4 regions of the Roseibium sp. RP-7 genome follow, and region 1 is predicted to be linked to each of the others. Evidence: predicted binding sites of a transcription regulator. Region 1 holds the regulator's gene; each other region holds the start of a gene.

Region 1 (7,165 bases):
GATCGACGGCGGCATGTCCGAAGACGACGCTGAAGACGCCTGCATCGCAGTCCGCACGGACGGCAAGTCGGTCGACATCGACGGCGACTACACCGAGACCCTGGCTCGCATCGACTCCAACCCGAACGGCGTTGGCGTTTTCGGCCTGGCGTTCTACGAGAACAACACCGACAAACTCAAAGTGGCAACGATGGCCGGTATCGCTCCGTCCACCGAAACCATCGCCAAGGGTGAGTACCCGGTTTCCCGTCCGCTGTTCTTCTACATCAAGAAGGCACACATCGGCGTTATCCCGGGCCTGAAAGAATACGCTCAGTTCTTCGTTTCTGACGAAATCGCCGGCCCGGACGGCCCGCTGGCCCAGTATGGCCTGGTTTCCGATCCGGAGCTTGCAGCTACGCAGGCTTCCATCGAAGCCGAAGAAACGATGGGCAACTAAGCACATCTTTCCGGAAGGGCGGCTTCGGCCGCCCTTTCTTTCTTCTTTGCCGGTTGGGTCGCCCTATGTCACTTCCATATATTCTTATTGCGCTGCTGGTTCTGGCTGTCGCCGGATACATAGTCGGCCGCGGAAAAGCCTTAAGTTCTGCCGGAGGGGATGTGCGTGAGCTCCATTCCCTGCCTGGTTATTACGGCTGGAACGTCGTTGTTTCGATACTGGTTCCTGCCCTCCTGCTGCTCATTGCGTGGCTGATCTTCCAGCCCATCATTCTTGACAGTCAGGTTTCCTCCAAGATTTCCGAAGAGACCATTGCCGCAAGTTCGCTCGACCTCGTCATGAGCGACGTCGTACGTGTTGCCGAGGGTCTCGACCTTGCCGTTTCTCAAGGCGCCATGTCTGCCGACATGGCGTCTTCCATCCGTACCGATCTGACCGACGTGCGCAGCCGTCTCGGCGAGATAGGTGTCGCGCTCGGTTCCGAAGTGACCGCCGAAACATTGCGGGCCGCGCAGACATACCGCAGCATCTCGGGTACAGGCCTGCTGTTGCGGACAATCGGCGTTCTGGCGGTCGGCCTGATCGGTTTCGCTGTCGGTGTTTTGCGCACCAACAAGGATTTCCGTGCCCGCAACGTCGTGGAAACGGCCGTCCGCTATATCCTGATTGCAGCAGCCTCGATCGCCATCCTGACGACTGTCGGCATCGTGCTGTCGCTGATCTTCAACACGGTCGAGTTCTTCCGGCTCTATCCGGCTGCTGATTTCTTCTTCGGCCTGACCTGGGCGCCGAGCTTCGGCGGTGGATCGGAGCTGGGGATCGTGCCGCTGATCTGGGCGACCATGTATATCTCCCTGATCGCACTTGCCGTTGCCGTACCGATCGGTCTGTTCGCTGCCATCTACCTGTCTGAGTATGCAACGCCGCACGTACGCGCCGTCGCCAAGCCGCTGCTCGAGATCCTGGCCGGTATTCCAACCATCGTTTACGGTCTCTTCGCGCTGCTGACAGTCGGCCCGCTTCTGATGAACGTCTTCGGCTCCGGCGGTGCGCTTGGCGTAAGCTGGATGTCCGGTGCTTCCTCGGTGTTCACCGCGGGCGCTGTCATGGGCATCATGCTGATCCCTTTCGTCAGCTCGCTTTCCGACGACATCATCAACGCTGTGCCGCAGGCCATGCGTGACGGATCGCTCGGACTTGGTGCCACCCATTCGGAAACCGTGAAGCAGGTCATTCTGCCGGCGGCCCTGCCGGGGATCGTCGGGGCCATCCTGCTGGCGGCCTCTCGCGCCATCGGTGAAACCATGATCGTTGTGCTGGGGGCCGGCGCAGCTGCCCGCCTCAGCATGAACCCGCTCGAAGCGATGACCACCGTGACCGCGAAGATCGTCAGCCAGCTCACTGGTGACGCCGACTTTGCCTCCCCGGAAGCCCTTGTCGCCTTCGCACTCGGCATGACCCTGTTCGTCGTGACCCTGGGGCTCAACATCGTCGCGCTCTACATCGTGCGCAAATATCGGGAGCAGTACGACTAATGACCGACACGACCCTTACGCCACCGTCGGGCAAGACCAGTGCTCCGACCCCGCACAAGACCACGTCGATCCTCGAACTCGATCCGCTGACCAGAAAGCGCAACGCCGCTGAAGCGCGCTTCAAGCTCTACGGCATCATTGCCATCGGCATCGGCCTGTTCTTCCTCGTCGCGCTGTTGTGGGCAATCCTGTCCAACGGCCTTGGCGCCTTCAGCCAGACGTTCCTGAAGGTGGATGTCCCGCTCAATCAGGAGCAGATTGCCGAAGCGGAAAAGTCGGTGGTCAAGACCTCCAAGTATCGGGCCATCATTGACGACGCCTTTGCCAAGGAACTTGCCGGTCTCAACATCACCACCGACATGTCGGCAAAGGACCTGCAGAAGCTGTTCTCCTCAGGGGCTGCCGCAACGGTTCGTGACTATGCACTTGCCAACCCGGACAAGATCGGCACGACGGTAACCTTCGAGCTGATCGCCTCATCCCGTGTCGACGGCTACCTGAAGGGCCGCGTCAAGCGCGAGGATCTTGCCGAAGACAAGAACCTGGATGCCGCACACCTGGATCTGGCTGACCAGATGCAGTCCGCCGGCATTCTGGAGAAACGCTTCAACTGGGCCTTCATCACCGGAACCGATGCTTCCGACAGCCGTCCGGAGCAGGCCGGCATCGGGGCGTCCATGATCGGGTCGCTGTTCATGATGCTGGTGGTGCTGTTCCTGTCGCTGCCGATCGGCGTGGCCGCTTCCATCTACCTGGAAGAGTTCGCTCCGCAGAACAAGTTCACCGATCTGATCGAGGTGAATATCTCCAACCTGGCCGCCGTTCCGTCGATCGTGTTCGGTATTCTCGGTCTGGCGGTGTTCATCCAGTTCATGCATCTGCCGCAATCCGCACCACTGGTCGGTGGTCTGGTGCTGACGCTGATGACACTGCCCACGATCATCATCTCCACCCGCGCCTCCTTGAAGGCCGTTCCGCCGAGCATCCGCGATGCGGCCCTTGGTATTGGCGCCTCCAAGATGCAGTCGATCTTCCACCATGTCCTGCCGCTGGCAATGCCTGGAATTCTGACCGGCACGATCATCGGTCTGGCACAGGCGCTTGGGGAAACCGCTCCGCTGCTGCTGATCGGGATGGTCGGTTTCATCGCCTCCAATTTCCCGGACGGTGTGGCTGCCGGTTTCTTCTCTCCGAACTCGGCCATGCCGGCCCAGATCTACGAGTGGGCGAAACGCGCCGACCCGGCTTTCTATGAACGCGCTTGGGGCGGGATCATCGTGCTGCTGGTCTTCCTCATGACCATGAACATTATCGCTATCATCCTGCGCCGCAGGTTTGAACGCCGCTGGTAAGGATTGCTCCGATGAACGAGATGCCGAATTTTGAACAGGCGAAAACCATGACCGACAGCAAAATTTCCGCGAACAAGGTGCAGGTCTATTATGGCGATACCCACGCCATCAAGGACGTGGACATCGAGATCCAGCCGCGGTCCGTGACTGCCTTCATCGGTCCCTCCGGATGTGGCAAGTCGACGTTCCTGCGGACGATCAACCGCATGAACGACACCATCGACATCTGCCGTGTGGAAGGGTCGATCAAGATCGACGGTGAGGACATCTACGATCCCAAGGTCGATCCCGTACAGCTGCGCGCCAAGGTCGGCATGGTTTTCCAGAAGCCGAACCCGTTTCCCAAATCGATCTACGACAACATTGCGTACGGTCCGCGGATCCATGGTCTGGCCCGCAACAAGTCCGAGCTTGATGAAATCGTTGCCTCCAGCCTGCAGAAGGCCGGGCTTTGGGAAGAAGTCAAGAACCGTCTGGACGAGCCGGGCACCGGCATGTCGGGCGGTCAGCAACAGCGTCTGTGCATTGCCCGTGCGATTGCCGTCAGCCCGGAAGTGATCCTGATGGACGAACCGTGCTCGGCGCTCGACCCCATCGCTACCGCGAAGGTGGAAGAGCTGATCGACGAACTGCGGGAAAACTTCACCATCGTGATCGTGACCCACTCGATGCAGCAGGCTGCCCGTGTGTCTCAGCGTACCGCGTTCTTTCACCTGGGTGTTTTGGTGGAGGAAGGTCTGACGGAGGACATCTTTACCAATCCGAAGGACAAGCGTACGCAGGACTATATTACGGGCCGCTTCGGCTAAGCATTTTTTAGGTTTCTGAAGGGGACACAGGATGTCTGAACATACAGTCTCGGCTTACGATGACGAACTGACGGCCATGGCCGGCAAGGTTGCCGAAATGGGTGGTATTGCCGAAAAGGCTTTCGCCGATGCGGTGTCCGCTCTGGTGTCGCAGGATCTGGAGCTTGCCAAGGCGACGATCAAGGGCGATGTCCGTCTGGACAGCCTTTACAACGAACTTGAAGTGAAGCTGATCGAGCTGATCGTCCGCCGCCAGCCGATGGGGCAGGACCTGCGTGAAATCACCGCCGCAACGCGCATTGCCAATGACCTGGAGCGTGTTGGCGATCTTGCCAAGAACGTTGCCAAGCGCGTCATCGCCATCGACAGCGACTTGCAGTCCAAGAAGCTCGCGATCGGTGTGGAGCACATGACGGAACTCGCTCTTTCGCAGCTCAAGCAGGTGCTGGATGCCTACGCCCGCAAGGATGCGGAAGCCGCCCGCCGGGTTCAGGAAGCCGACGCCGAAGTCGACGCGATCTACACGTCGATCTTTCGCGAACTCCTGACCTACATGATGGAAGACCCGCGGGTCATTACCCAGTGCGTCCATCTCTTGTTCTGCGCAAAGAACATCGAGCGCATCGGCGATCACGCGACGAACATCGCCGAGAACGTCTACTACATGGTCACGGGCGAGCGTTTGCCGGAAGACCGGGCAAAGGTCGACGAAACAGGCGCGGTCTGACCCGCCGATAATCGTCGGATTTGCAGAAGATCTTAACGGCCGGCGCTTCGGCGCCGGTTGCGGTAATTGGAGCGAGATGTATGCCGAAGGTGCTCATCGTTGAAGACGAAGAACCGCTCAGCCTTCTATTGAGATACAATTTGGAAGCGGAAGGGTACTCGGTCGAGTCCTGTGTCCGGGGTGACGAGGCGGAAATCCGCCTGCGGGAAAGCCTGCCGGATCTGTTGCTGCTCGACTGGATGCTGCCGGGCCTGTCCGGAATTGAACTGTGCCGCCGCCTGCGGGCGCGCGAGGATACCGAACGCCTGCCGGTCATCATGCTGACGGCACGCGGTGAGGAAGCAGAGCGCATCCGCGGCCTGTCGACCGGTGCCGACGACTACGTGGTCAAGCCCTTCTCGGTACCGGAATTGATGGCCCGCGTGCGCGCCATCCTGCGCCGGGCAAGCCCGGAAGTGGTGTCCAGCATGTTGCGGTCCGGCGATATCGAACTGGATCGCGAAACGCACCGCGTTCGCCGCAACACCAAGGAAATACACCTGGGGCCGACGGAATTCCGCCTGCTGGAATTCCTGATGACATCGCCTGGCCGTGTCTTCTCCCGCGAACAACTGCTGGATGGGGTCTGGGGTCACGATGTCTACGTGGACGAACGCACTGTCGATGTTCACGTCGGTCGCTTGCGCAAGGCTCTGAACAAGGGCAAGGCAAAGGATCCTATCCGTACCGTCCGTGGTGCCGGATACGCCTTCAATGACCAGTTCACCTCTGCCACTGCCTGAGGGCAACTTGCAGAATGGAATTAAGGAGCCCGCTTTCAAGCGGGCTTTTTGTTTCTCAACGGTTATGTGCCTTTCGCGGAGCAAGGTTCTCTTCTGCGACCACCCCATCAGTTGTGTCGGTGTCGGGGCTGATCCTTCGGTCCCTGTCGTGGCGGAGCGGTCAAACAAGGTATGTTTTGATGGAACGGAAACGGCATGGAGCGGTGCCGAGAACAAGCCGTGGGAGGTCACTGTTCGGGGTCGGGCATCTGGTCAATGGAAGGCCCAAACAAAAAAAAGCCCGCCAAATCGGCGGGCTTTCTCATGAATTGGTTAGGTGCGAGGCTATCAGCCTGCCTGAGCCATCGTCTTGCGATCGCGGCGGCGGTCGGCGACCGGCTGATACGCGATCTTGCAGTGATGAGCGCAGTAGGGGACGCCGGCATCGGACTGGCGGCCGCAGAAGTAGAAGTCGTCGGTCGCCGGGTCGCCAATCGGCCATTTGCAGGTCCGCTCGGTCAGCGTCAGGATGGTAGCCCGCTGCGAGATCGGAACGAGCTCTGCAATCGGCTCTACGCGCGGCTTGGCGGCCACCACTGGTGCAGGCGAGATGTCTGCTTTCAGGGCCGTCGCGCCGATCGACTGCGGATGTGAAGTCGTCGGTTTCTTCGGCGCTGCACCCGTTGCAGGAGCTGCGGTGCGCGGCCGGCGCGGCTTGGCGCTTGAAGAGGTGGACTTGGCGCGGCCGGACAGGCCAAGGCGGTGCACCTTGCCGATCACGGCGTTACGGGTAACACCACCCAGTTCGCCTGCGATCTGGCTTGCGCTCAAGCCGTCGCCCCAAAGCTTTTTGAGAAGCTCAACTCGTTCGTTTGTCCAACTCATTGCCGCACCCTTTAGTTTGACCGTCCTGCGGCCATTAACCCCGTGTTAAGCATGCGCAAGCACGCTTAATGCTGGCAGATCTAGTGCCTCTTGGTGATTTGCCTCACGAGATCTCGTGTCTGATTGCTGAGAGGTTACAATAACGTTAATTTGTCAGGCAACCACTCGACCCAAACCAGTTGGGGATGAAACGACTTTTCCCCAATTATGGCGAGGTCATTGAGAATTTTATGAAATCCGCCCTCCGCGGCACATGAAATGTCTTGTGCGCCATTTCCATTGACAGTGCATGGTACCGGCAGTGTATAAGAAAGCCGCTGCGTGCCGCCTCATCGGGGCGGCACGTTGCGTTTTGGCCCTTCGGCATCTTTTTAAGGTGACGGCCCGGCGTCGGGGCGACGCAGGGGACAGCAGGGGCGTTTAAAGGAGACAAACGAGGTTATGTCCGCGACTGCACTATTCGGAAATTACGCAAGATCGAACCTTTCTTTCGATCATGGGGAAGGCGTCTGGCTGGTTACCACCGATGGCCGACGATTCCTCGATTGCGGTTCCGGCATCGCGGTCAACGCACTCGGTCATGCCCATCCGCATCTGGTCAAGGCGTTGCAGGATCAGGCAGCCAAGCTGTGGCATACCTCCAACCTGCACCAGATC
Region 2 (7,165 bases), on a different contig from region 1:
CGGCGGCATGCGCCAGCGCCTGCAGATCGCCCGCAACCTCGTCACGAGACCAAGGCTGGTCTTCATGGACGAGCCGACAGGCGGTCTGGACGTTTCCGTGCAGGCACGTCTTCTCGACCTCTTGCGCCGACTGGTCGCCGATCTCGGACTTTCCGTGGTCATCGTCACCCACGACCTTGCGGTCGCCCGGCTGCTGTCGCACCGGATCATGGTGATGCGCCACGGCAACGTCATCGAAAGCGGCCTGACGGACCAGGTGCTCGACGATCCGCGCGAGCCCTATACCCAGCTGCTTGTTTCTTCCATTCTCCAGGTATGAGGACCGAAATGCCCGTACGCCTCTATCTCAACAACGTCGGCAAGTCCTTCACCATGCACCTGCAGGGCGGAACCGTCATTCCCGTGGTCGAGAAGGTCGAATTCTCGGTGAATTCCGGCGAATGTGTCGTCCTTGGCGGCCCCTCCGGTGCCGGCAAGAGCTCGATCCTCAAGATGATCTACGGCAACTACCGCTGTGACGAGGGTCAGATCCTGGTGACGGTTGGCGATGAAATCGTCAACATTGCCGGGGCCGAGCCGCGCAAGGTCCTGCGCCTGCGAGAAGACACGATCGGCTATGTCAGCCAGTTCCTGCGCACCATCCCGCGTGTTTCGGCCGAAGACGTCGTCGCCGAGCCTCTTATCGCCCAGGGCACCAGCGAGGCAGAGGGCGTCGACAAGGCCCGCTCCCTGCTGTCGCGGCTGAATGTGCCCGAGCGCCTCTGGACCCTGCCGCCCGCCACGTTCTCCGGAGGCGAGCAGCAGCGCGTGAACATCGCCAGGGGGTTCATTGCCCATTATCCGATCCTGCTGCTGGACGAGCCAACCGCCTCTCTCGACGCTGCCAACCGGGCCGTGGTCGTCCGTCTGGTGGAAGAAAAGAAAACCCAGGGCGTTGCCATGGTGGGCATTCTTCACGACCAGGACGTCCGGGAGCAGATAGCCGACCGCATCATCGACGTGACCGGTTTCAGCGCGGAGGCAGCCGCCTGAGCCACGAGATGAGGAAAGGCTTGCAGACGGGCGGAAACTGTCACAGAAAAGTCACCGCCCGCCTTTAGGTCACTCCCTCAGAAAGTTGAAGGATGTGGCCCTGCCACATCCGGCCAAACCACATTTCAAAATCGCGATTTTCTTCATGCGCTACGCCCTCTATTTCGCCGCCGATGCCGACGACCGCCTGATGCAGCTCGGAAATTCCTGGCTCGGGCGCGATCCCTTTTCCGGCACGGCCCTTCCGCAGCCGGAGCTGCCCGGCATGACATCGGCACGTTTCCAGGAGTTGACGACCGACCCCCGGCGCTATGGATTTCACGGGACCTTGAAAGCCCCGTTTTCTCTCGCAGCCGATCAGACCGAGGCAGCGCTGCTGGACGCTTGCGCAGCATTTGCGGAAGAAATCGCCCCTTATGAGATAGAAGCGCTCGGCGTGAACAGGCTTGGCCGCTTTCTGGCGCTGACCCCTGAGGCAGAAGAGCCGGCCCTGCGCGCCTTCGCCGGCCTGTGCGTGCGTCGCTTCGAGCCGTTCCGCGCACCACTGTCCGAGGCGGATCTTGAGCGCCGCCGCAAGAGCGGACTGTCGGAAAGGCATGACACCTATCTCGTCAGGTGGGGCTATCCCTATATCTTCGATGAATTCCGCTTCCACCTGACCCTTTCCAACAAACTGGAAGACGACAGCGACATGGAGCGGATGGCAAATGCCGCCCAGGACCACTTTGCGGATGTCATCGGCAAGAAGCGGCTGTGCCGCCACGTTGCGCTCTACACCGAAGCCGAACGCGGCGCGCCTTTCCAGGTCCATACCGTCTTTCAGCTGACCGGCAGCGTCGCTCCCGCCGACGCGCTCAGCCAGGCCGAGCGTCTTTCCCAAGAGGAATCTGCATGAGCAAGCATCCCAAAGTCTTCAAGAATGCCAGTCTGGTTCTCGCAGGCGAAGTGTTCGACGGTTCCCTGACGGTCGATGATGCCGGTCTGATTTCCGGCATCGGGTCACCGACCGAGGTCGACGGGCATGACTGCGAAGGCGACTACCTGCTGCCAGGCCTGGTCGAACTGCACACCGACCACCTGGAAACCCACTACGCGCCGCGTCCCAAGGTGCGCTGGAGCCCGGTTTCCGCCGTGCAGGCCCACGACGCCCAGATCGCGTGTTCCGGCATCACCACCGTGTTCGACGCGCTTCGCGTCGGCATGGATGAAGACGCGGACCTTGGCTATTCGGATATGCGCGCGCTTGCGGATGCCATTGAAACCGGCCAGCGGGAAAACCGCCTGCGCGCCGACCATTTCATCCACCTGCGCTGCGAAGTGTCTGCACCCGACGTGCTCAGCGCCTTCAAGGTGTTCGAGGACGACGACAGCATCCGCCTGATCTCGCTGATGGACCACACACCCGGCCAGCGCCAGTTCGTGTCGATGGATGCCTACAAGATCTACTATCAGGGCAAGAAGGGCTTCACCGACGCCCAGATGGACGACTTCATCCGCAAGCGCCAGGCGCGCGCCAGCAGTCTTGCTCCTGAAAACCGCAAGCATCTCTCGGCCATCGCCCAATCGCGCGGCATCGCCATCGCCAGCCACGACGACGCCACCACCGCCCATGTGGACGAGGCGATTTCACTGCAGACGAAAATCGCCGAGTTTCCAACCACGCTGGAAGCCGCCAAGGCATCTCACGAAGCCGGTATGGCTGTTCTGATGGGGGCGCCGAACGTCGTCCGCGGCGGATCCCATTCCGGCAATATCTCGGCGAAGGCGCTTGCCGAAGCGGGCGTTCTGGATGTGCTCTCCTCGGACTATGTGCCGATTTCGCTGCTTCAGGCTGCGTTCCAGCTGGCTGCAGAGGTCGAGGCGATTGCCCTGCCACAGGCAGTCGCCATGGTCACGGCGACGCCCGCGAAGGCCATTGGCCTGCAAGACCGCGGCACCCTGGAACCCGGCCTCAGAGCCGATCTCATCCAGGTGAAAATGGTTGGTGACATCCCGATCGTGCGCGGTGTCTGGCGCGAGGGCAAACGGGTTGCCTGAGGCTGCGTCCGACATGACAGAAAAACTCGGCCCCGGCCGCATGGTGCTCGTGGTTGGGCCGAGCGGGGCCGGCAAGGACACATTGATGGCCGCGCTCAAGGCCCGTCTGGCGGGCCGGACGGACGTCAGCTTCGCCCGGCGAGCGATCACCCGGCAGGCCGATGTCGAGGCTGAGGATCACGATACGCTTTCGCGCGCCGAATTCGATCAGCTGAGAGCTGCCGGAAAGGTTGCCCTGTGCTGGGAGGCCCACGGGCTCGGCTACGTCATCCCGCAAAGCTACGACCGGGCTATCGAAGCGGGCGCAACCGTGATTGCCAATGGCTCGCGCAAGGTGTTGAAGCACGCAGAGGACAAGTACCGAAACGCCAGCGTTCTGCTGATCACCGCGCCGGTCGAAGTCCTCGCCGAACGCCTCGCCGCACGTGGCCGCGAAAGCAGACAGGAAATAGAGGAACGGCTGCGCCGTGCCGACCTTGAACCGGAAAACGTCGCCAATCTGATCCGCATCGAAAACACCGGCACGGTGGAGGATGCGGTCGACAGGATGGTCGCCGCACTCGGCCTTTGACCTCAACCGAACCCGTCTCTAATCCGCAAACGCGCTCTGAACGGCCTGACTGAAAATCAGGGCCCTGGCATCCAGTGCGTCCTGATGATCACCGTCGAACGCGTGAACCATGGTGCGGAACTGTTTTGCTTCTTCGCCCAGTTCGGGCTCCCCGACCGCCCGGCGGAGATGGATCAGGGCGTGTTCGTGCCTGACCACAAGGTCTGCCAGATGGAGGGCGGAACCGATCATGTAGGCCCGATACTGCAGGCGTTTGACATGATCGAGCCTGTGAACATCCGGTTCCTGCAAAAGCTGCCAGAATCCGATGACATTCCTGCAAGCGGTGCGCATCAGGCGACCGCATTTCTCTTCGTCTGACCGGGACATGCTTGCCTCGCAAGATTCGCCTCGACCAGTCAAGCGTAGCGCTACACCCGGAAACTGCAATGAACCAGAAGAGTCATGATGCGTCATTACACGCCCAGATTCATTGATTTCTAAATTATTGTTCTTGGACAAAGACTTGTGCGGTGGACTGCGGCCGGAAAACCTTCATTTTGAGGTCAGACAATACAACCACAGGGTAGAACTTTGGTTCACATCCGGGTCAACGGGCGCCCGCAGCGATCGCCTGATTGATTTTCAAACCCGCATTCACGGCGTGATAGATCGGGAAAGGTGTGCGCTGTGACAGGTCGATGTCCCGCCTCAGCCACTCCTTCTCTTCCAGAACACCAAGGGACTTCGACAAGGCCCGGTCCGTCACCGGTCCGAGGTCTGCCTTGATCGCCGAAAACCGGCTTGGCGCCCCGGTTACTGCCAGGATAGGCACCGTCCAGCTGCGTCGCAGTACCGAAAAGGCGTCCTCGTTCGGAACGATCTCCTCGATCCGGCTCGCCATGGCAGCAACAGCCTTGCCTTTGTCCGTCAGCCGAAACTCGGGCCGCAGGGGATGGCCGTGGCCGGGGTTCCGCTCCAGCAGTCCAAGCTGGAACAGATGTTCAAGGCTTGCTGCAAAAGAACTGCGACTCGCCCCTGTCGCCGCGATCAGCGGGGCTTGTCGACCGGAAACACCTGCATGCAACTGAGCCAGAATTTTCAGCGACCAGGCTTTGGATGTGAGGTTGACAAGAAGCTGCATATTCATATTTTATAGCTACTATACTTTTGATACATAGGAAAGTCTCATGCCTGTCGTTTCTCTGGATAATACGATCACTCTCGCCCTCTCCGTTCGCGACAGGCATGCAAGTGCCGACTGGTACGCGGAAAAACTCGGATTCGAGTTGCTCTATCATATGGACGAAGCTGGCTGGAGCGAGCTGGCAACCCGAACCGAAGGCGTGACCCTGGGACTGGGCGAACAATCCGAACCGACGCCCGGAAACACGGTTCCCGTCTTCGGCGTGGCCGATATCGCAGGTGCCCGCAGTGCGCTGGAAGAGGCCGGTGTCAAATTCGACGGAGCGACGGAGACCATCGAGAGCATGGTCAGCACCGCAACCTTCTACGATCCCGATGGCAACGCGCTCATGCTTGCTCAGGACCTTTCCAAATAGGCGGTTCACAAGGAACAGCCCCCCGAAGAACATCGACACATCCGGTCGGGCGACCGACCGGATACTGTCTGCAGCGGGTTTTCGCAAACATCCAAGGCACGAATTTACGATCTGACAGGCAGCAGGCGACAGAAATACGTCATGCTTCCCAGAGGAAGCTGACGAATGACGCAAAGGAATAGTCGACACAAAATCTTTGCATTGCCAGAATAGTCGACTACTCTCTTATTCTTGATCTCATTCTGAAAATCGAGTTCTGCGGCATGCCTGCGACATTGTTTGAAAAGTACGGCGGCTTCGGGTCGGTGAGCCGCATCGTAATGACCTTTTACGACAAGGTTCTCGATTCCGACGAGATCGGTGACTTTTTCGACGACGTCGACATGACCCGCCTGATCGATCATCAGACCAAGTTTATCTCCTATCTGTTGGGCGGGCCGGTCAGCTATTCGGAAGAGCGGCTGAGACGAACCCACGCCACCCTTGACCTGAAAAACGAGGACTTTGACGAAGTTGCACGTCTCCTGCGCGAGACGCTGGTGGAACACAAGTTCGACCCTGCCGACATCAAATCCGTGATGTCGGCAATCGAAGCGCGACGTTCCGCCATCCTTTCGACCGGTGCGACATGAGCATCACCGCCATCAACCAGCAGCTCTTGCGCGCGATCGGGGTCGGCATTGCCGTCGTCAACAGCAAGGACCTCCAGTTCCTGTTCCAGAACGCTCCGTTTTCCGATTGGTTCGGCAAGCCGGAAGCCGTCACCACGCTTGCCGATCTGCTGCCGGATATCGACATCGAACAGCTTCGTGAAGCAATCAAAGAGCAGGGACGCTTTTCCGGAGAAGTCTCCGTCAAGCTCAAGCGCCGGACCCTGGTCATCGCCTTGACCGTTTCGCCAGCTGAAGAGCAGGACTTCCTCGTCGTTGAGTGCCAGAACATCACGCGGATCCGCGAACTGGAGTCGATGATCGACAGTTATTCCTCCATGGTAGAGCGGAATACGCGGGAACTGGAACGCGAGAAGGAACGTGTCGAGCGTTTGCTGCTCAACCTGATGCCGCGTTCGGTCTACGAGGAGTTCAAGACCTTCGGTGTCGTCACGCCGCAGCTTTACGAGAGCGTTTCCGTGGTCATGCTCGACTTCGTGGACTTCACAAAATTTTCCGCAGAGCACGACCCGACGGTGACGCTTGGAGAACTGAACGACATCTTTACCGCATTCGACCGTATCGCCGAGCAATTCGGCTGTGAGCGCATCAAGACCATCGGCGATGCCTATCTTGCCGTTTCAGGCATGCCCGAGCCCTCACCGGATCACATGCGCGCTGTTGCCAACTGCGCCGTGCGCTTCATTCGCTACCTGGAGCGTCGGAACCAGAGCCATCAACACAAGTGGCGGGCGCGTGTCGGACTGGGTACGGGATCGGCAGTCGGTTCCGTCGTCGGAATCCAGAAGTACGTTTATGACGTCTTCGGCTCGGCAGTGAACCTTGCCGCACGACTGCAGGAATTCGCCAATCCCATGTGCGTCGTAGCTCCGGATGCCATGAAGGAATTCCTGGTGGACGAGTTTCACCTGGAAGACCTTGGCAAACGCGAGATCCGCAGCTTTGGAGAAATGCGGCTGATGCGGGTCAGTCCTGGTGTCGAACTGGCCCATCGGGCGCGGCAGTTCTGACCGGACAACAGGTCCGCTGCCAGGCCACTCGCACAGCCGAAACCTGCCCGCTCAGTCCCACGGCAAAAGCAAAGGTGCAGCCCCCGAACGCAGCACCTTTGCGCCAATGTGCCGTCAGTTCTTGTTTTTCTTCTTGTTCCCGAAAACGTTGCCCAAAAGGCCGGAAGGCAGACCGAAACCTTCTTCTACCGCTTTCAGAACTTCCTCGTCATCGACCTCACCGTCCAGAACCTTCTGAACGTCGATCTGGGTCTTGCCGCCGGTCGCCTGGTTGATGACCTTGTTGGCCTGGTCAACCAGCTC
Region 3 (7,165 bases), on a different contig from region 1:
CAGCCCGGTCCAGACTGCCATGAACATGCTTTCCAGCCGGGGTTGCAGCTGATCGGAAAAGACGATGTCTTCGCCGCTGCGCGATTCCAGCGTCATTTCGTGCAGGTAGGACAAGGGGGCATCGGCCGGCGTGACACGGTAGGTCCGCTCGTTGATCACCCGGAAGCCCATGTTTTCCAGGAGTGGCACGCGCGCGGAAAGCGGGATCGGCGAACCGCGGTGATAGACCTTCAGCGACAGGCGGCTGTCCCTGGTGCCCGCCTGGCGGTGGAACGTGATGGTGGTGTCGTTCTTGTCGGACAGGGTTTCCAGCTTGACGATGTCGAACAGCGCGGACTGGGCGTTGTAGACTTCCTTGTAGCCGCCATGGAACGAAAGCGCGTAACGGTCGGCCAGCTTGCGGGCCTGTGAAGGTGCGAATTCGTCCTTGAGCGCGTCGCGCACACTGTCGGACCAGGTGCGCACCATGTCGGCAACGGCGGCCTCCAGCTCTTCCTGCTGGGGCGTCGGCGTTTCCCCGCGATCGCGGCCGATGATGTAGTGAACCCGCGCAAGCGGACCTTCTGGATAGGTAACGTACCAGGCCGACACGCGACCTTCATAGACCGAGGCCAGATAGGTGCCGACGTTCAGGCGAACTTCGGTGGAATAGCGGTCACGCGGGACGAAGACCAGAATGGAGACATAGCGGTCGAACTTGTCCGGGCGGGACAGCACGCGAATGCGCGGGCGCTCGTCCAGCTGCAGGATGGCGATGGAAAAGTCGAACAGGCGCTCCCGTTCGATCTGGAACAGCTCGTCACGCGGGAAAGCTTCCAGAACGTTGCGGAGGGCGCGACCGGAATGGCTTTCCGACCCGTAGCCGGCGCGGGCCAGAACGCTGGCAACCTTGCGGCGCAGGAACGGGATGGTGCTGGTCGGTTCGGTATAGGCGGTCGAGGCGAACAGGCCGACAATGCGCAGCTCGCCGTTCATGTTGCCTTCGTCGTCATAAAGCTTGGCGCCGACGTAATCCATGTGCACGCGTCGGTGCACGGTGCTCTTCACGTTGGCCTTGGCGATGATCAGCGGTTCGGGTTTCTTCAGGAACTCGCGAATTTCCGGCGTGATCTGCACGAACTCCGTGCCGCGGCGGAGAACGCGCACGTCCGGGTCGGACAAGAGGCCGAGACCCGTACCCTCATGGGGGGAAAGCTCGCCCTCCTCGACGCCGCCTTCGAACATGTATTCGCGCATGCCGAGGAAAATGAAGTTGTCGTTCTCCATCCACTCCAGGAAGTGGATTGCCTCCCACAACTCATCACTGCTGCCGGGAATTTGCGTGGTCTTGTAGGTGTCGATGGCCTCCGCCAGGCGTTCCTGCATCGGCTTGAAGTCCGACACGACGGCGCGGACATCGGACAGAACCTTGTCGAGCCGTGCCTTGAGGGCCGCGCGGGCTTCGGGCGAATCAATCCGTGTCACGTGGATATGGATGAGGCTTTCCTGCCGGTCGGTCCGCTTCGGTGGTTTCTTGCGGGCCGTGGCGCTTGTCAGTTTGCCGTTGTCATCCCGTTCCACGATGAAGATCGGGTGCAGGACCAGATGCACTTCGATCTTGCTTTCCTGCAGCTCGTCCATGACGGAATCGACCAGGAAGGGCATGTTGTCGTTGACGATCTCGATAATCGAGACGCCCTTGACCTTGCTGCCCTGGGCCTTGAACGCCGGATCGGCGATGCTGACACGATGCGTGCCGAGTTCGTGGTTCTGGAAATCCTGCCAGGCGTCCCGGGCAAAGCCGGTCAGCTCTTCCGCGGTGTAGGCCACGAGGTCTTCCGCTGCGCCCCGGTCATAAAAGGCGCGGGAAAACTCGGCGAGAGCCGGATCTTCCTGATTCAAGGTTGCTTGGACCGCGTCGATGAGTTTGAGTTTCTCGACGTCGTGTTTGTCCGGCATTTTCCATCCCCTTAGGCGATCGTATGGTTTGGCTCTGTCGCTCGCTCGTTCTAAGACTTAAGTTCATATTTCAGCGACATAAACGGTTTCATGACGGGAGGAGCAAATTGTCAAGTAAAGTCACGGCCTTGCAAATCGATTCAAATGTAACATTGAGTGAAAAGACACAGGCTTATTTCGACTTGTGCCAGGAGAAGCTGGGTCTCGTTCCCAACGTCCTCAAGGCATATGCGTTCGACGAAACGAAGCTGCGCGCCTTCACCGACATGTACAACGACCTCATGCTGGGCGAATGTACACTCTCCAAGCTCGAGAGAGAGATGATTGCCGTTGCGGTATCAGCGGTCAACCGCTGTTTTTATTGTCTGACGGCTCATGGTGCTGCGGTGCGCGAGCTTTCCGGGGACCCCGTGCTGGGGGAACTGATGGTGATGAACTACCGCGTTGCGGACCTTTCGCCAAAGCAGCGGGCGATGCTCGACTTCGCCGTCAAGTTGACGGAGAAGCCGGCGGAAATCGTGGAAAGCGACCGGCAAGCCCTGCGTGATGTCGGGTTTACGGATCGCGACATCTGGGACATCGCCTCGGTAACGGGCTTCTTCAACATGTCCAACAGGGTGGCAGCGGCGTCCGACATGCGCCCGAATGATGAGTATCACTCAAGGGCCCGTTGAGATAACGGAGCGTCGCGCGGCGGTGACAAGCCGCGCGATTGGGTGTATGACGCTTGCGATTTTGCACCGATCTGCCTGACGGCTTTCGGGCCCTGGGGTTCGAAACTGGCGGCGATCACGAGAGGGAGAGGAACGGGCGATGGTTGCGCGCGTGTTTATTGATGGTGAAGCCGGTACGACGGGTCTGCAGATCCGCGAGCGCCTTGCCATGCGCCGCGACCTTGAGCTGATCTCCATTCCGGACGAAAGCCGGAAGGATCCGGCTGCCCGGGCCGACTACCTCAACAAGGCCGATATTGCCATTCTTTGCCTGCCGGATGCGGCGGCCAAGGAAAGCGTTGCCCTGATCGAGAACGACACCACCCGTGTGATTGACGCCTCCAGCGCCCACCGGGTTGCCGAGGGCTGGGCCTACGGCTTTGCCGAAATGGACCTCGACCAGGCCGACATCATCGCCGCGGCCATGCGCGTTGCCAATCCGGGCTGCTGGCCGCAAGGCCTGATCGCCGCGGTTCGTCCGCTGATCACCGCGGAGCTGCTGCCGTCGGACTTCAACCTGACCTATTTCGGCATCTCCGGGTATTCCGGTGGTGGCAAGGGCATGATTGCCGATTACGAAGCCGCCGGAACCAGCGCAAATTCGTTTGCGCCGTACGCGCTCGGGTTCAATCACAAGCACCTTCCGGAAATGACGGAATACGGCCTGCTCGACGCAGCTCCACTGTTCACTCCGACTGTTGGCGATTTCTACAAGGGCATGCTGACGGTGGTTCCGTTGAACCTGGCAGGCCTTGCCAAGGTGCCGACGGGCGAGCAGCTGCATGCGGCGATCGCCGATCATTTCGCTTCGGCACCCGGCGGTTTTGTCGAGGTCGCGCCGCTGGAAGCGCTCGAGAAATCCGACAGCCTCAATCCGCAGGCGCTCAACGACACCAACAAGCTGCATCTGCACGTCTTTGCAAATGACGCCAGGGCGCAGGCTGCGATCGTTGCCGTCTACGACAACCTGGGCAAGGGCGCGTCCGGCGCTGCCGTCCAGAACCTCAATCTGATGCTCGGTGTCGATCAGACAACCAGCCTTGCCGCGTAAGCGGCATCCGTTTTCAGGCCTTTCAGGAGAGAAGAAGAATGGAAAAATTTGAGACCCTGACCGGTGTCGCAGCGCCGTTGCCGATCGTGAACATCGACACGGACATGATCATTCCGAAGCAGTTCCTGAAGACGATCAAGCGCACCGGCCTCGGCACCGCGCTGTTCCACGAAATGCGCACCAACGACGACGGATCGGAGAACGAGAGCTTCGTTCTCAACAAGGCCGCCTACCGCAATGCCAAGATCCTGATCGCCGGTGACAACTTCGGCTGCGGTTCCTCGCGCGAGCATGCGCCCTGGGCACTGCTTGATTTCGGCATCCGCTGCGTGATCTCCACCTCGTTCGCCGACATCTTCTACAACAACTGCTTCAAGAACGGCATACTGCCGATCCAGGTTTCCGAAGACGAGCTGGAAACCCTGATGCATGCGGCAGAGCGCGGCGCCAACTTCACGCTGACGATCGATCTGGAAAGCCAGGAAATCAAAGGCCTTGAGAGCGGCGACATCGCCTTCAAGATCGACAGCTTCCGCAAGCATTGCCTCATCAACGGCCTCGACGACATCGGCCTGACCATGGCGAAGGCCGGTGAAATCGACACCTTTGAAAGCAAGATGGGCAACGACCGTCCCTGGGTCTGAGCCGGACTGCAATGACTTTTGAAAAGCCGGGTTTCACGACCCGGCTTTTTTGTTTTGGTTGCCTCAGGTTCTTTAAGGCGCGCGACGCGTCGCCAAGACCTGATCCTCCACTCACAGGGTCAATCCTCCGGATTTCGATCACGACAACCGCATTCAGCCGTGTTGTCCTGAAGCCCATCAACCTTGTCATCCCTGCGCAGGCAGGGATCCAGTATTCATTGGGTTCGTGAGGTTTTTCGGGTCTGATCCCACGGCGTACTGGATCCCGGTCTTGTCGCTGACGCGTCAAACCGGGATGACAAAGAATGTGGGAATGTGTGGTTCCAAATCGGATGTCCTGCTCCGACCGGATACAAGCCGGCCGTGTTGAAAACTTGGTCGACAAATGGGCTAAATGAAGTTTTCCGGTGCGCCGCCCACCGCATTGGTTCGCTTCTTCAGCCCTGTGACCGAACCGCAGCTGCATGATCACGGCTACCGCATTCAGCCGTCTTGTCCTGAAGCTCATCAACCTTGCCATCCCTGCGAAGGCAGGGATCCAGTATTCATTGTGTTCGCGATGTTTTCCGGGTCTGATCCCCCGGCGTACTGGATCCCGGTCTTGCCGCTGACGCGTCAAACCGGGATGACAAAGAATGCGGGAATGAGTGGTTCCAAATTGGATGTCCTGCTCCGACCGGATATAAGCCGGCCGTGCTGAAAACTTGGCCGACAAATGGGCTAAATGAAGTTTTCTGGTGCGCCGCTCACCACCTTCGTTCGCTTCTTCACACCTGTGACCGAACCGCAGCTGCATGATCGCGGAACCGCATTCAGCCGCGTTGTCCTGAAGCCCATCAACCTTGTCATCCCTGCGAAGGCAGGGATCCAGTATTCACTGGGTTCGCAAGGTTTTCGAAGTCTGTTCCCATGGCGTACTGGATCCCGGTCTTGCCGCTGACGCGTCAAACCGGGATGACAAATCACCTGGGCATCCTTGGTTCCTGTCGGATTGAATACAAAGGGTCGGCGCCGAAAGGCGCTTGCCGGTGAAGCGGGACAGGGAAAGCTGGATAACCGCCTCTCATCTTCTTCACGCAGGCTTGAAAAGCTTTTCAGTGTCCTTGAACGTTTCGTGCGATAGTCCGAACGCATGGATATGATGACCTTGGCACCAAACGCTCCCTGGACCGACCGACGCGGCAACCTTTCCGGTCTGCGATTGGCTGTATTCATTGCCGTGCTTCTTCCGGCGTTGCAGATCTTCTACAGCCTCGCCTTCGGACCAGTGCTGCCGGAGCCCTTCGAGATGGAGCTTCATGCCAGTGGCGACTGGACGGTGCGTTTCCTGCTTGTGACCCTGGCGGTAACGCCGCTCCGGAGGATCTTTTCCTGGAACAGGATCGTCGGTGTCAGGCGCATGCTGGGTGTGACAGTGCTTGCCTATGCGCTCTTGCACCTGGGGCTTTACGCTGCGCAGGAAAGCTGGAACCTCGGCAAGGTCGTGTCTGAAATCGTTCTGCGCTTTTATCTGACCATCGGCTTTGTCGCGCTGTTCGGGCTGGTGGTGCTGGGTGCGACCTCCTTTGACAGCGCCATCCGCAAACTCGGGCGGAACTGGCAGCGGCTGCACACCCTGATCTATCCGATCGGCGTTCTCATGCTGTTCCACTTCTTCCTGCAGTCCAAGTCGGACGTCACGCAGGCCACCTTGATGGCAGGCCTTTTCGTGCTGCTGATGATCTACAGACTTGCGGTCAAGGCAGGCTTCAGCCTTGCCAACCCGCTGGTTCTGGCGGTTTGCGGGCTGCTGGCAGCTGCAGGGACTGCCGGGATCGAATTTGCCTGGTACGCACTTGCCACCGGCATTCCTGCCGACCGGGTGTTCCAGGCCAACTTCGCCCTTTCCGTTGCAATCCGTCCGGCTATCTGGGTCGGGATCATCGGGCTCGGGGTTGGTGTGGCGGCAATGGTTCAATGGATCGGCGGATTGCTCGGCCCGAAGCTGGGGCTGAAACGGGCGTAAAATATCGCCGAGCCTTCACCACCCACTACCATCATCCCGTGGCTTTTCCCTCGGACCCAAGTCGAGCACCCTCCACCCCGGTCGGGTGTTTCATGCGGAAAGGTCACGGCATGGATTGCCGGGTCTGGCCCGGCAATGACGGAAAGAGTGTGTGGCCACAGGAATTGGGCCCGGTCTGATTGGGGAGCCACCCCATGATGGAATAAGCTGAGTCTCCAGGTTTCCCAGTCCCGTCATCCCATGGCTCGACCATGGGATCCATGCCGCTTCTGATAAGCTTGGATGTGTGGAACGGTCAGGATTGCCCGATCAAGTCCGGCAATGACGGCGACAGGTGAAGATTATCTCTGGAGAATACACAGGTCCGGCAAGACCCAGGCTCAGTTGGCGCTGTTTGAATTGAGCAACAATCAGCGTCGGGACTTTCGCCCTACGACTGTTTCTCGTCGTCGCGCACGCGGCGTTCGGCGTTGATCTGCTCCAGTTCGGCCATCTTTTCGCCGATGGGGCGCAGGGCTGAAACCGTTTGGCGGAACTGGTTGGCGCGCTGGTCGAGCATGCGCTGTGCAAGTTCCGGGAATTCCTGGATCATGCGTTTGAAGAGCGCGCGGCGAATGCGAATGATGCGCACACCGTCAACGGCTTCTGCCCGGCAAGGGCGCTTGTTTTCCGCAAGAAGAGCCGTCTCGCCCAGCAGTGTGCCCTGACCGACGCGCTCGATTTCCTCAAAGCCGTCCGTGGTCCTCGTCTGCAGGCTGACCGTGCCGCTGGTGATTACCAAACCGCCATCGGCGCGGTCGCCCTGATCGAACAG
Region 4 (7,165 bases), on a different contig from region 1:
TGCAACATGAAAAGCTTGAGATATCCGATCAAAGTCGTGGCGCTGGCCTTGCTGGGCCTTGCCCTGCCGGGACTGACATTCTCCGGTCAGGCCATGGCCGATAGCTGCTGGAACCACAATGGCTCGCTCATGCGGCTTCAGGCGCAGGGCAATCAGCGATGGCTGTCCTATGAAGTTCCAAAACCCGTCCTGCGCAACGCCGGCGTCCAGCGCGGCACGTTGCTCTTCAGCGGTGCCAAGAACGGCAACTGGTATTCCGGCACCGCCCGGGTGTTCTCCAAATACTGTCCGAGTTCACCGCTGGAATATTTCGTCGAAGGCCCGGTGCGCGGCGACCAGCTTCAGGTTACGGTCACCGGCACCCGTGAAGTCTTCAACCAGTGCCGCCCCACCGGCCGCTACACCACCGACACGCTGGTGTTCACCTACAGCCATCAGTGCTGAGGTGGAATTAACGGATATGTGTCGCAGGTATTTCTGAGAAATGGAGCAAGTGGCCCATCCTTCGAGACAGGCCTCTGGCCTTCCTCAGGATGAGGAAGATGTGTGTTGAAGGCCAGGGAAGATCAACATAGTGAACCTCATCCTGAGGAAGGCTGAAAGCCTGTCTCGAAGGATGGGCTGCACACACACGGTCGGAACGCGCAGTTCCACCAGCTGAAGCCTCAAACGCGGCCTTGTGAGCCGTGAACAGCAGTGCCCGGATCAGCCGCCACCAAACAGATTGCGCAGCAGGTTCAGCGGGCCGCGGCGTTCGCCGTTGCCTTCGCCGCCGCCTCCAATGGGGGCTGGCGGTATTGGTTCGCTGCCGGATCCGACGGTTTCCACCGGGCCGGGCTTGCGCGGGGCGGAGACGGTTGCCGGTACATCCGGCACGCCGGGCAGGTCTGCCACCGGCAGGCCCTCGTGGGAGGCATCCATCACCTCTTTCCAGACAGTGGCGGGCAACCCGCCGCCGGACGCCTTGCGCGTCGGTGAGTTGTCGTCATTGCCGAACCAGACGGCTGTGGTCAGATTGCCCGTATAGCCGATGAACCAGGCGTCGCGGAAATCCTGGCTGGTGCCGGTCTTGCCCCCGGCGGGACGCCCGCTTTCCAGCCGTGCCTTGCGGCCCGTGCCGGTTACCAGGGTTTCCGACATCATCATGTTCATTTCGCCGACCAGACGGCGGTCGATGACGCGGCCGCGGCCATCGCCGGAGCGGGAATAGAGCGTCTTGCCGTCCACGGTCTTGATCCGCCGGATCACATGGGGGAGCACGCCATAGCCGCCGTTGGAGAACGGCACATACGCACCGGCGATTTCCAGCGGCGTAACTTCGGAGGTGCCGAGCGCGATCGACAGGTTGTTCTTCATTTCCGAGGTGACGCCCAGCCGTTTGGCCGTGTCGGCAACGGTTCCCGCGCCAACCTCGTAGGTCAGCTGCGCGGCCACCGTGTTCAGCGACAGGCTGAGCGCCCGTGTGAGCGTCACCGGGCCGTAGTAGTCCTTGGAATAGTTCTGGGGTGACCAGTTGCCGAACCGGACCGGCTGGTCCTGGCGGATAGTCTGGGGCGAAAGGCCGTTTTCAAGCGCGGCCAGATAGACGAACGGCTTGAAGGACGAACCCGGCTGCCGCTTGGCATAGGCTGCCCGGTTGAACTGACTCTTGGAATAATCGGCCCCGCCAACCAGCGCCTTCACGGCGCCCGCGGTGTCCAGCGTCACGACAGCTCCCTGGGAGACACCGTATTTCTCGCGGTTTTCCTTCAAGGCGTTGCGCAGCGCCTGTTCGGCAGCCCGCTGCATCTTCGGGTCGATGGTGGTGTCGACCACGATGTCGGTTTCGATCGAGCCGATGAAATGCGGCAGCACGTCCATCACCCAGTCGGCGGCATAGTTCTCGCTGGCGGTGGTGTAGCGGCGCACCACCTTGGCGGGCACGGCCAGGGCGTTCTTGGCTTCATCGCCCGTGATGTAGCCTTCCTCGTTCATGGCAGCGAGCACAAGCTGGGCGCGGTCTTCTGCAAGGTCCGGGTTGCGGGCGGGCGAATAGCGCGATGGCGCCTTGAGCAGGCCTGCGATGGTGGCAGCTTCCGGAATGGTCAGAAGCCGTGCCGATTTGCCGAAGTACCTGCGGGCAGCTGCATCCACGCCATAGGCGCCGGAGCCGAGATAGACCCGGTTCAGGTACATTTCCAGGATCTCGTCCTTGGAATATTCGGCCTCCAGCCAGAAGGCGAGCACCAGTTCCTGGATCTTGCGCTTGATCGTCCGGTCCTGTTCCAGGAACAGGTTCTTGGCAAGCTGCTGGGTCAGCGTCGAGCCGCCCTGCTGCAGGCGGCCGGAGGTGAAGTTGGTGTAGACGGCGCGGGCAAGACCGACCGGGTCGACACCGAAATGGGAGCGGAAGCGCCGGTCCTCGATGGCGATGACGGCATTGGGCAGATAGGGCGGCAATTGCTCCAGGCGCACGGCCTCGCCGCCGGTGTCTCCGCGGTTTGCCAGCAATTCGCCATTGGCGGCGACAATCTTGACGTTTGGCGGTCGCGCCGGAACCTGCCATTCGGAGGTCGGCGGCAGAAAGGCGGCGTAATAGCCGACCAGGCAGACAACGGCGATGGTGCCCCAGATGCCAAGCACCATGCTCCAGTAGAAGCCGCGCTTGAGAAGGCGACCGAAGGCAGTGGGTGCCTGGAACCTGTTCTTGCGTTTGGCCTTGCGCCGCTTGGCGCCGGACCGGCCACCGCCCCTTCCGTTGCCTCGGCCATTGCCGTTGCCGTTCTTGGCCGTCTTGCGGGTGGAGGAAGCGGGTTTTTTCTTGGCCGGCGCCTTGCGGGTCTTGCCCTTGCCGGACGACTTGGAAGAAGGCGCAGCTGGACGGTCCTGCGGGCTCAAGCGCAGGTCGAGCAGGCTGCTGCCTGAATTTCCGAATGTCGGTTCAACACGCGGCTGGCGTTTCGCCCGAGGCGCCATTGATCCTTCGTCCCCTAACTCCGTACCAACCAGGGTTGGCGTTATCCGGCAAACGCCGGTTTCCCCGGAGATGAGCTTAAATTGCGGCGATTTAAGGGGGCGTTAAGGCTACGGGCTTTTGCACGGGCAAGACGACGGGATGTTCAGCTACAGGCGCCGCGCACTAGCTCGATAACCGTCCCGCACAAAAGGCAGCAAACCCGCAGCACCGGGAACCGATAGCCGCTCAAACGCAGAAAAAATGCAAAGGCTTGTGCCTCCGCGATCCCGGCTAATGGTCAAGCCTGGCCGGGAGGACGAAGGAAAGCTTGGCAGCAATCGCCGGAGCTAGCTGGAATAGCGGCTTGCGTCGGCGCCGTAATAATTGACGTAGCGCGTGTTCAGTTCGGACACCGGCATGATGATCAGCACATCCGTCGTGCCGAACTGGTGATCGATCACCGCACCGTCGCCAATGAACGCGCCGAGGCGCAGATAGCCCTTCACAAGCGGTGGCAGGGCCCGCAGCGCTTCCTTGGAATTGAGTTCCTCGGCCGGCATGCGGTTCATTTCGACGTATCTGTCTTCCACCGCACGCACGCGCCATTCTTCCGGGGCACGGGCATTGTGATGCAGGAAGGCGAGTTGGCCGGCGATGGCATCCGGATTGGTGCCTTCGATCGAGGCACAGCCGAGCATGACATCGATGTTGTGGCGCAGAACATAGGACCAGATGCCATGCCACAGGAGCTCGACGGTCTTCTTGTTGCGGTACGGCTTCAGAACGCAGGACCGGCCGAGTTCCATGAAGCGCTTGCCCGGGTTTGCGTCGATCAGCGACTGGATGTCGTATTCGGCGGCGGTATAGAAACCGGCATGCTGATCGGCGATTTCCTGGCGCAGGATCCGGTAGGTGCCGACGATTTCAGGCTTCAGGCGGCCCAGCTTGTTGCGCTTCTGCAAGTCGTGGTCGACCACGAGAAGGTGATCGCAATAGGCGTCGAAGGGGTCGGCATCACGGCGGGTTGCCAGCGTATGCGCATCGGCAATGGCCGACATTTCCTCGTAGAAAACGTCATAGCGCAGGCGCTGTGCCTTTTTCACTTCCTTGAAGTTACGGGCCATCCGTACTTCCAGAGATCCGATCCGGCCGAGCGTTTCGCCGGTCTTGACCGGGGTCTGCAGCGCTGGCCCGATGCGCTGCGCGTTGGGGAGGTTGGCGTCCGGACGCATTGCCGGTGTGAATTTCCTGACCAGTTTCCTGGGAGAAAAAAGCCCTTGGCGCATTATGGACATTCCACCCTCGTGTATTCCTTATGGCGCACTGACAGGTTTCACAGGTTCTCGTCTGTTTCACTTGCCGAATTACCTTCGCCGGAACATTACGTCCGAACCCGGTCAGTGTGCTTCAAGCCTGCCGTAGAACATACTATTCCGACAGCTGGATGACACTCGGTTTTTTGCGCCGTGTTTTCCACGAGCAAGCTTAGCCCACTCTTGCGGCTTTGTGAATTTCTACGAGCGCCGGTGGAAGCGTTTCCACTTCCGGCTGTCGCGACAGGGAAAGTTCGCTGCGTCAGGCGCGGCTGATTTCGGCCAATGCGTCGGAAATCGCTTCCACGGAAAGCGGTTTCGTCAGATAGCCGGCAGCGCCCACTTCTGCCGCCTTGTCCCTTGCATCCTTCATGACATCGGCGGTCACGATCAGCACCGGTACATTGGCCCGGCCGGCGGCCTGTTCGTCGGACCGGATCTGGCGAATGGCCTGGAACCCGTCGAGGCCTGGCATGTGCAGGTCCATCAGGATTGCGTCATAAGCGCCGCTGGCGGCTTCCTCGACGGCCTTTTCGCCGTCGATCACCATCACCGGCACATGGCCGAGCTTGCGCAGCATGGCTTCGCTCAAAAGGCGGTTGATGTCGTTGTCTTCCGCCACGAGCAGGCGCAGCGGCCGGGCCGGAACCTTGTAGCGGTTCGGCAGGAAGCCGTTGCTGACGGGCTCCGCGCTTGCGTCCCAGGCGTGTTCCATGCCGTCGTCGTCCAGCAGGCCGGAAAAGATCTGGACCAGGGTCTCGATCCGCACCGGGCGGATCAGATAGGCGGCATAGCCGGCTTCGCGCAGATGTTCCAGGCGCTCGCGCTCCGGCGGGGCGATCATAACGACGGCAGGAGCCTTGCATCCGGTCAGGCGGGCAGAGGCCAGCCAGCCGCCGCTGTCGGACAGGGCACCGTTGTCGACAACAAGTAGATCGGCCTCGGCCAGCGCGGCATCAAGATCCGAACTGCCCGGTGCATGCACGGACACATTGGCTGCGTGATATTGCAGCCGTCTGGCCAGCAACGGGCATTCGATCTGGCTGGTGCTGACGAACACGATCCTGCGGCCCTCAAGCTTGGCCAGGCGTGGATCCGTGTCGGCAACAAGGGATTCGGGGATCGGCAAGGACACGCGGAACTGCGCGCCGCCGTCTTCGGAGGGCTGCGCGGCAATTTCGCCACCCATCAGGCCAGCAAGCCGCTGGGCGATGGCCAGACCGAGGCCGGTGCCGCCGAACTTGCGCGCCGGGCCATGGTCGACCTGCTCGAATTCCTGAAACAGCCGCTCGGCCTCCTGTTCGTCAAAGCCGATGCCACTGTCGCGCACGTCGATATCCAGAAAACCGCCACCGTCCGGATTGGGGCGCCCTGTCAGTTCGACGGCAACGCCACCCTCATCGGTGAACTTGATGCCGTTGCCGATGAGATTGTAGAGGATCTGGCGGACACGGGTGGCGTCCAGCGTCACCTCTTCCGGCAGGTTCGGGTCAAGCATGGAGCCGATTTCAAGCGACTTGGCGTGGGCTTTCGGAGCAAGCAGTTCAACGACGCTTTCCACCAGGGCGCCAACCCGAACCGGGGCAGCCTGAATGTCGAGCTTGCCGGCCTCCACCTTGGAAAAGTCGAGCACTTCATCGATCAGGAGCAGCAATGTTTCGCCCGAGGTTTCCAGCGCCTCGATGTAGGCGCTCTGTTCCTTGGTCAGGCGGGTGTCGCGCAGGAGCGCGGCCATGCCGAGCACCCCGTTGAGCGGCGTGCGGATCTCGTGGCTGACAGTCGCGAGAAAACGGGATTTCGCCTCGTTGGAGCTTTCGGCGGAATGACGGGCAGCCAGCAGTTCTTCCTCGATCAGGCGCCGCTCGGTCACGTCGCGCAGAACGGTCTGCACCAACTGGCGGTCCGTCGTGGTGTCGCGCACCGGAATGTCGATACGTGAGAACCAGCGCGGGCCCTGTGCGGTGTCGATGTGGAGATCCTGAAAGCCCATGCCCGGGGTCGTCTTGTCCAGGGCCTGCGTGACGGCGCTTTCAAAGCCCACTTCCTCAAGCAGCGGCAGATGCAGGGTTGCACCCGGCTGCAAGGCATGTCCGAGCCCGAACACATCGTCTGCAGCAGAGTTCACATAGGTGATGGTGCCGTCCTGGTCGCGCCGGACGACGACATCGCCAAGCGTTGCCAGGATGCTGGCGTGACGTTCGTCGGATTCGCCAAGTTCCCAGGCGCGGTCTTCCAGTTCCTCGCAGCGTGCCATCAGGCGGCGGATCTTTTCATCCTTCACCTGTAACGCCTGCACCGAGCGCTGCATGTCGTCGGCAAACAGCCGCCAGACAGCCAGCCCACCGGCAAAGAAAGTCAGACCAAGACCGAGAAACCGGTTCAGGCTGTCGCTGGAAACCATGATGAAACCGGCGGCAAGGCCGATGATCATGCCCGCCAGGGCAAGATGCTGCAGCGATTTGGCAGGCGCGGAGACGGGCGCGTCGGTGGCCCGGCGACCTGGGCCGACTTCGGGACCGACGTCCTCCTCGTCGAGGGGTTTCGTGACGCTGGAAGAATATTCGTCTGTAGTTACGGTGTCCGCAGAGGAAAGCTTTTGCTCTTCGGCAAAGAATTTGTCCTGCGTGTCATCGGCTTCTGGCGCGGCATTGACGGCGCGTTCGCTGTTTTGACTGACCAAGATAACTACTCTCTACAAGATCCTGTTGCCTTGAGAGTGCGTTGTAAACTTTGAGAAACCGTTTCATTGCCTGACAAAAAAAGTAAATCGGGAATTTCGCGCCGCGTTCATATCCAGTCTTTCAGCACCGGATGGGTCTCGACATTGGCAATTCCATCAAGGGCAGCAATACGATTGCGAAGCTCGGCGAGGCTCTCCAGCGTCCGGGCGCGCACCAGCAGAACCATGTCCCTGTCA

The links. The regulator PhoB, encoded in region 1, activates phosphate uptake and scavenging genes when phosphate is short. The targets are predictions, from matches to a motif close to TGTCATNNANCTGTCAT.
Region 2: ACVDG9_RS24540 (DUF1045 domain-containing protein) is a predicted target of PhoB. The motif match lies at 1,071-1,087, and genes of this name have one in related genera.
Region 3: ACVDG9_RS24940 (NAD-glutamate dehydrogenase) is a predicted target of PhoB. The motif match lies at 2,018-2,034, and genes of this name have one in related genera.
Region 4: olsB (l-ornithine N(alpha)-acyltransferase) is a predicted target of PhoB. The motif match lies at 4,369-4,385, and genes of this name have one in related genera.

The regions. Positions count from the first base shown of each region.
Region 1 covers NZ_JBRKQA010000001.1:1,169,023-1,176,187, forward strand. The annotation lists gene ACVDG9_RS05330 (substrate-binding domain-containing protein) at 1-439, shown strand, start outside; gene pstC (phosphate ABC transporter permease subunit PstC) at 505-1,974, shown strand; gene pstA (phosphate ABC transporter permease PstA) at 1,974-3,326, shown strand; gene pstB (phosphate ABC transporter ATP-binding protein PstB) at 3,374-4,135, shown strand; gene phoU (phosphate signaling complex protein PhoU) at 4,167-4,862, shown strand; gene phoB (phosphate regulon transcriptional regulator PhoB) at 4,943-5,644, shown strand; gene ACVDG9_RS05360 (GcrA family cell cycle regulator) at 5,972-6,508, opposite strand; gene ACVDG9_RS05365 (aspartate aminotransferase family protein) at 6,950-7,165, shown strand, end outside.
Region 2 covers NZ_JBRKQA010000003.1:366,139-373,303, forward strand. The annotation lists gene phnK (phosphonate C-P lyase system protein PhnK) at 1-319, shown strand, start outside; gene phnL (phosphonate C-P lyase system protein PhnL) at 328-1,032, shown strand; gene ACVDG9_RS24540 (DUF1045 domain-containing protein) at 1,178-1,927, shown strand; gene ACVDG9_RS24545 (alpha-D-ribose 1-methylphosphonate 5-triphosphate diphosphatase) at 1,924-3,069, shown strand; gene phnN (phosphonate metabolism protein/1,5-bisphosphokinase (PRPP-forming) PhnN) at 3,083-3,640, shown strand; gene ACVDG9_RS24555 (hypothetical protein) at 3,659-4,009, opposite strand; gene ACVDG9_RS24560 (HxlR-like winged helix-turn-helix transcriptional regulator) at 4,230-4,763, opposite strand; gene ACVDG9_RS24565 (VOC family protein) at 4,810-5,181, shown strand; gene ACVDG9_RS24570 (group I truncated hemoglobin) at 5,445-5,813, shown strand; gene ACVDG9_RS24575 (adenylate/guanylate cyclase domain-containing protein) at 5,810-6,862, shown strand; gene ACVDG9_RS24580 (AsmA family protein) at 6,977-7,165, opposite strand, start outside.
Region 3 covers NZ_JBRKQA010000003.1:442,021-449,185, reverse strand. The annotation lists gene ACVDG9_RS24940 (NAD-glutamate dehydrogenase) at 1-1,938, opposite strand, end outside; gene ACVDG9_RS24935 (peroxidase-related enzyme) at 2,046-2,612, shown strand; gene argC (N-acetyl-gamma-glutamyl-phosphate reductase) at 2,752-3,702, shown strand; gene leuD (3-isopropylmalate dehydratase small subunit) at 3,741-4,346, shown strand; gene msrQ (protein-methionine-sulfoxide reductase heme-binding subunit MsrQ) at 5,485-6,351, shown strand; gene ACVDG9_RS24915 (Crp/Fnr family transcriptional regulator) at 6,782-7,165, opposite strand, start outside.
Region 4 covers NZ_JBRKQA010000003.1:619,107-626,271, forward strand. The annotation lists gene ACVDG9_RS25790 (hypothetical protein) at 7-444, shown strand; gene ACVDG9_RS25795 (transglycosylase domain-containing protein) at 706-2,955, opposite strand; gene olsB (l-ornithine N(alpha)-acyltransferase) at 3,283-4,221, opposite strand; gene ACVDG9_RS25805 (ATP-binding protein) at 4,511-6,928, opposite strand; gene ACVDG9_RS25810 (Lrp/AsnC family transcriptional regulator) at 7,036-7,165, opposite strand, start outside.